3 regions of the Pseudomonas sp. RGM 3321 genome follow, and region 2 is predicted to be linked to each of the others. Evidence: predicted binding sites of a transcription regulator. Region 2 holds the regulator's gene; each other region holds the start of a gene.
The links. The regulator FliA, encoded in region 2, starts transcription of late flagellar genes. The targets are predictions, from matches to a motif close to CTAAAGTTTNNNNNNNNNNNGCCGNTAA.
Positions count from the first base shown of each region.

Region 1: the regulator FliA is predicted to act here: its motif matches at 856-883, upstream of RGM3321_RS21000 (methyl-accepting chemotaxis protein).
Region 3: the regulator FliA is predicted to act here: its motif matches at 1,164-1,191, upstream of RGM3321_RS18245 (methyl-accepting chemotaxis protein).

Region 1 is NZ_JALHBH010000117.1:160,054-162,324, forward strand. Features, by position in the region: gene RGM3321_RS20995 (proline iminopeptidase-family hydrolase) at 1-671, shown strand, start outside; gene RGM3321_RS21000 (methyl-accepting chemotaxis protein) at 941-2,271, shown strand, end outside.
Region 2 is NZ_JALHBH010000095.1:47,115-49,385, forward strand. Features, by position in the region: gene flhF (flagellar biosynthesis protein FlhF) at 1-46, shown strand, start outside; gene fleN (flagellar synthesis regulator FleN) at 162-995, shown strand; gene fliA (RNA polymerase sigma factor FliA) at 992-1,732, shown strand; gene RGM3321_RS05965 (chemotaxis response regulator CheY) at 1,985-2,271, shown strand, end outside.
Region 3 is NZ_JALHBH010000115.1:2,155-4,425, reverse strand. Features, by position in the region: gene poxB (ubiquinone-dependent pyruvate dehydrogenase) at 1-954, shown strand, start outside; gene RGM3321_RS18245 (methyl-accepting chemotaxis protein) at 1,326-2,271, shown strand, end outside.

The DNA of each region.
Region 1 (2,271 bases), on a different contig from region 2:
ATCTGTTCTTGAGAGAGCTGAACAACCTGCTTACCCACCTGGGCATCGAAGACAATTACGCGTTACTGGGCCAATCGTGGGGCGGCATGCTGGCTTCGGAACATGCGGTGCTCCAGCCCAAAGGGCTGAAAGCGCTGATTGTCGCCAACTCCCCGGCAGACATGCGTACCTGGGTAAGCGAGGCCAACCGACTGCGCGAGGCTTTGCCCGCAGATGTGCAGGCTGCATTGCTCAAGCACGAACAAGCTGGAACGTTGACTGACCCGGAGTACCTGGAAGCATCGCGGGCATTTTATGACCGTCATGTATGCCGCATCACACCCTGGCCGGACGAGGTGAAACGCACCTTCGACCAGATCGACGCGGACCCGACCGTGTATCACGCCATGAATGGCCCTACCGAGTTTCACGTTATCGGCACCCTGAAGAACTGGACCATTGTCGACAGGCTGAAAAATATCAAGGTACCGACATTGCTGATTTCCGGGGCTCATGACGAAGCCACCCCACTCGTGGTGAAACCTTACAAGGAGAACATTCCTGACGTTCGCGCGTCGGTGTTCGAAGAGTCCAGTCACATGCCCCATGTGGAAGAAAGAGTGGCCTGCATGGGCCGCATAGCCGGTTTTCTGGATATATTGCCTGCAACCGCTACCCAGTCAGCGGCTTAGCCAGCAGGCTTTGACTGAAGGCAGACCTTCGAAAAGCCACTCCACTAGAGTTAATACTTTAACATTAGTGAATCGTGTAAACCGTTAACATTATTCACTGTGTGACGGGAAGTTTTCGAGACCATTGCTTAACAAACCCCAAACAACATTACATTCATCATGAAATAACTTTCATCGCTATTAATTAAAGCTCTCCCGGCTTCGGCAGAAAAACAGTTATCGGAAAGGAACGTACTGTCCTTCTGCCTGTTTTGCCGCTGGAGGCAACCATGAACATCAGATCGCTGAATATTTCACGCAGGGCATCCCTGTTTTTTGGCGTGATTACCTTGCTGCTGATCGGCCTCGGAGGATTCTCCTACGTACAGATCGACCACCTGCGCATGGCCGAGCAGAACATCGAAGAAAACTCGTTGCCCAGCATTCAGATCGTCGACGACATTCAGATCGCCCTGCTTCACGCTCGACTGGAAAGCATCAGAATGCTCGCCAGTACCGATCCTGCCGTGCACATTACAGCAGAAGCCAAAGCCCGGGAGGCGATCGAGGCGCTTCGCTCAAGCAGCGAGTTCTATCGAAAAAATCTGATTTCGGGCGAAGCCGACCGTGCGCAATTCGAAGAGGCCAACAGCAAGATGGGGGCCTACATCGACGGCGTGAAACAGATCATCGCCATGGACAGCTCCGATCATGAAAAAGCTGTTTCCTTTGCGAACTCAGAGCAGGTTCAGCGCGCCACTGCCTATCAGGAAAAACTCACCACGCTGCGTGGGCACAACGCTGAAGAAGCCGTGAGCTCCGGAAAAGATGCCACCGACGTTTACAACCACAGCGTCAATGTATTGCTGACCGTTGTTATTGCGGCGTCCCTTCTGACCGTGGTTCTGGCGATTACCCTGACACGCAGTATTGTCGATCCGCTCAACGCTTCCCTCAAACTGGCAGAAGACATCGCCTCAGGCGACCTGACCCGGCAACTGGGCGTTACCGGCAGCGACGAAGCATCACGCTTGATGACGGCCCTCAACACCATGTCGGGGAACCTGCGTACCACCATTCATGAGATTTCCGGCGCATCCGCCCAACTGAGCACCGCTGCAGTCGAGATGACGTCAATCACCGAAAGCGCCGACCGTACACTGCAACAACAGAACAGCGAAATCGAACAGGCCGCCACTGCTGTAAACGAAATGAGTGCTGCCGTAGAAGAGGTCGCTCGTAATGCTACGTCTACCTCCCAGGCCGCCCAACAATCCAGCGTCTCCGCCGACCTGGGCAACCAGCGCGTGACAGAGACCCTGACCGCCATGCAGAACCTGACCGGTCTGGTCGAGGGCTCTTCTGCACAGGTCACTGCCCTGGCCGGCCAGGCACAGGACATCAGCAAAGTGTTGGGCGTGATTCGCGGAATTGCCGAGCAGACCAACCTGCTGGCATTGAACGCAGCCATCGAAGCCGCGCGTGCCGGTGAACAAGGTCGTGGTTTTGCCGTGGTGGCTGATGAAGTGCGCGCGCTGGCGCATCGCACACAAACGTCCACCCAGGAAGTCGAACAGATGATCTCGGCGATTCAGGCCGGTTCTTCGGCCACTGTCGAGTC
Region 2 (2,271 bases):
TATGTTTGCTGACCTCTATCACACCCCTGGCAAGAGAGTGGGTTAAGTGATGGATATTATTGGAATGTCCCTGCGTCAACGGTCTGCCATGTGGTGTTCATTTGCGAACGTGCAGCCCTCGATGTGGTTTCGGTCTACGCAAGACAAGGTAAAGAAATAACATGGGCAGCATGCATCCCGTACAGGTTATCGCGGTGACCGGTGGCAAAGGTGGCGTCGGTAAGACTAACGTGTCAGTGAATCTTTCACTGGCCCTTGCCGAGCTTGGCCGTCGCGTCATGCTGCTGGACGCCGATCTGGGTCTGGCCAATGTCGACGTTCTGCTTGGGCTGACGCCTAAACGTACACTTGCCGATGTGATAGAGGGCCGTTGCGAGTTGCGCGACGTCCTGTTGCAGGGGCCGGGTGGGGTGCGTATCGTGCCTGCCGCCTCTGGCACCCAGAGCATGGTGCATCTGTCCCCGGCCCAGCATGCGGGTCTGATCCAGGCGTTCAGCGAGATTGGCGACAACCTTGATGTGCTGGTGATTGACACGGCTGCCGGTATCGGCGAATCGGTGGTCAGCTTCGTGCGCGCCGCTCAGGAAGTGTTGCTGGTGGTGTGCGACGAGCCCACGTCGATCACCGATGCCTACGCCCTGATCAAACTGCTCAACCGCGACTATGGCATGAACCGCTTCCGGGTGCTGGCCAACATGGCGCAGAGCCCGCAGGAAGGGCGCAATCTGTTCGCCAAACTCACCAAAGTGACGGACCGTTTTCTTGATGTCGCGCTGCAGTATGTAGGTGCCGTGCCGTACGACGAGTGCGTGCGCAAGGCCGTACAGAAACAGCGCGCCGTCTACGAAGCATTCCCGCGATCCAAATGTGCGCTGGCGTTCAAGGCCATTGCCCAGAAGGTTGACACCTGGCCGTTGCCAGCCAATCCGCGGGGTCATCTCGAGTTCTTCGTTGAGCGACTCGTTCACCAGACCAGTGCAGGGCCTGTGCAATGACTGCGAGCGGCTACCAGATGTACAGCAAGGCTTCCCGTAATTCGCAATACGAGTTGATCGAGCGTTATGCGCCATTGGTCAAGCGTATCGCTTATCATCTGCTGGCGCGCTTGCCGGCCAGCGTGCAGGTCGAGGATCTGATCCAGGCCGGCATGATCGGTCTGCTTGAAGTCTCCACCAAATATGATTCAACCAAAGGTGCGAGTTTCGAGACCTACGCCGGCATTCGCATTCGTGGTGCGATGCTGGACGAAGTGCGCAAGGGCGACTGGGCACCACGCTCAGTGCACCGCAATACCCGAATGGTCAGTGACGCAATTCGTGCAATTGAAGCTAAAACCGGCCGTGACGCTAAAGATCACGAGGTTGCGGCCGAACTCCAGTTGAGTCTTGATGATTATTACGGGATTTTGAATGACACCTTGGGCAGCCGCCTCTTCAGTTTCGACGACCTGCTTCAGGACGGCGATCACGAAGGGCTGCATGAGGATGGCGCAAGCGGTTCGCTTGAGCCGTCGCGCGACCTGGAAGACGAGCGCTTCCAGGCAGCGTTGGCCGATGCAATTGCTAATTTGCCAGAGCGTGAGCGTCTGGTGTTGGCGCTGTACTACGACGAAGAGCTGAACCTCAAGGAAATCGGAGAGGTTCTTGGGGTCAGCGAATCTCGGGTCAGTCAGTTACACAGCCAGTGCGCAGCTCGTTTGCGGGGGCGTTTGGGGGAGTGGCGAGCGCGTTGACGGCAGTGCGCGACGTTTGTCGTGCGTTGTCTGCATGCCGGCTGTGCAAAGCGTTACGTGGTAGCAGGATAGACCAGGCAAGGGCCTGTCGGGCAATGTCTCGATGGGCTTTAGTCGCAGTCTTGACTGTCGTTGTGCCAAGCCCGTCGTCGTTTCGTATAGCTGGGGGTGTGCTGTGCCAGTATTGAGTGAACAGCGTGTTCAGGTGCTGAACGCGTTAAAGACTGCTTGGAGGTCGAATTGGACAAGAACATGAAAATCCTCATCGTTGATGACTTCTCAACGATGCGGCGGATCATCAAGAATCTGTTGCGTGATCTGGGGTTTACCAACACATCTGAAGCGGATGACGGTCTGACCGCATTGCCGATGCTGCACAGCGGTGCCTTTGACTTTCTGGTGACGGACTGGAACATGCCTGGCATGACCGGTATCGACTTGTTGCGTCAGGTCCGTGCGGACGAGCGTCTCAAGAGCCTTCCTGTACTGATGGTTACTGCCGAAGCGAAGCGTGAGCAGATCATTGAAGCTGCCCAGGC
Region 3 (2,271 bases), on a different contig from region 2:
AGCTCCGGCTATCACGCCATGCTGTCCTGCGACACGCTGGTGATTCTCGGCAGCAGCTTTCCGTACCGCAATTTCTACCCCGAGAAAGCCGATATTATTCAGATCGACCTCGACCCTACGCAGTTGGGCCGTCGCACGCCTGTGGCGCTCGGTCTGGTCGGCGGGGTACGGGAAACCCTCGACGCATTGCAGTCAAAACTCAAGCCGCACGCCGACCGCCGCTTCCTCGACAAGGCCCTCAAGCACTACGCCAAGGCCCGCGAAGAGCTGGACGAACTGGCCACACCTACGCCAGACGGTACGCCTATCCACCCGCAATACCTCACCCGATTGGTCGACGAGCAAGCGGACGCTGATGCGATCTTTACCGTCGATGTAGGCACGCCTACGCTGTGGGCAGCGCGCTACCTGCACATGAACGGCAAACGCAGCCTGCTGGGCTCGTTCAACCACGGTTCGATGGCCAACGCCTTGCCTCAGGCACTGGGCGCGAAGGCCGAGCACCCTGATCGGCAGGTGGTGGCGTTGTGTGGCGATGGAGGTCTGTCGATGCTGCTGGGCGACCTGCTGAGCATCCGCCAACTGAACCTGCCGATCAAAATGGTGGTGTTCAACAACAGCTCGCTGGGCTTTGTCGACATGGAAATGAAAGCCAGCGGCTATGTGCCGCACGGCACCGACCTACATGAAACCAACTTCGCCGGTATTGCCTTGGGCGCAGGCATTCTCGGCTTGCGCGTGGAGAACGCCGAAGAGCTGCCAGCGGCGTTGCGCAAGGCGTTCGATCATCCCGGTCCGGTGCTGATCGACGTTGTCACTGCCAAGCAGGAGCTGGGCATCCCGCCGAAAATCAAGCTCGCCCAGGCCAAGGGCTTCAGCCTGTACATGATGCGCGCGATCATGAGCGGGCGCGGCAGTGAAGTGGTGGAACTGGCCAAAACCAACCTGCGTTAATACATTATAAAAACGTATGGGGCGAATAGAAAAAGTTGCAACTTCTATTCGCCGAGATTGTCACCGCTGTTACAGGTGATAATCTCGGTGTCTCTATATTTCTTTTCTCACGATGACTGCCCAAGGCGGTCATTTCTTTGTGGATCCAAACTTCTCGCACCCTGTGCTTTATAGAGTTCGCTATTTGAACTAACAAATTCAAATAGTGGGTAAAGCTTCACGGCAGACAGCCGAGACAGTGTTACGGAAGCAAGACCGGCTACGGCAGGCTGATTACCGAACAGTCCCTGGCGACAAAAAAACGTCGACGCTACAGAACGTTACGCCCTGGATATTCTTTATAGAAAAGTCTGCACGTCATGAGGTCTGCAATGCTTAGAAATGCTCCTTTGAGTATGAAACTGCTGCTTATTTTAATATTCCCCCTATTGGGCTTCCTGGCCTTTGCAGGTCTGTTCGTCGCTGACAAAAGCGAAAACCTCGGTGACATGAGGCGCGCAGTGACGGCCACCGCGGTTGCACAGAAACTGAGTAACGTGGTCACCACCATCCAGCGTGAGCGCGGCGCCAGCGGCGTGTTTCTGGGCAGCGGCGGCAAGTCCATGCAGGACAAATTGAAGACCTTCCGTCAGGAAACCGACAAGGCGATAAGCGAGATGCGCGCCCAGTCGACCGACGGTATTCCCGGTCCGGACAAAGTCTACCGCGCACTGGATGACCTGACCGCGCTGCGCCTCAAGATCGATACGCTGGGGATCAGCAACACCGAGTCTTCTACGCGGTTCACCGACGTTATCAAAACACTCGTCGGGTTCTCCTATTCGCTGGAAGCGAGTATCGAAGATCCGGAAATACTGCGTGGCTTGAGTTCGCTCAACCAGTTCGTGGATATGAAGGAGCGTGCCGGTCGCGAGCGCGTACTGCTCGTTCAGGCATTCAACCAGAACCGCTTTGATGCGCCACTGTTATCGCGCTTCAGTCGTAACCTGGGAGAGTTCTCCGGTTACCTCGAAGCGTTTCAGCGCTGGTCCCCTGAAGTATTCAAGGCCAAACTCAATGACGTCATGCAGCAGCCGGGTTCATTGGAAGTAGCGCGCTTGCAACGCCTGGGTTTCGATACACCGATGGGTGATCCGCTCAACGTCAAGCCGGAAGACTGGTTCAACCTTGCAACCGTGCGTATCGACATGATGGCTCAGGTAGAAGCAGAGCTCGGCCAGAACGTCGTCGGCGTGGCAACGGATGCGCGTAGCTCCGCTCAAAGCAGTCTGTACGTGGCGGTTGCCACTGTCGTCCTGATGCTGATCGTAGTGCTGT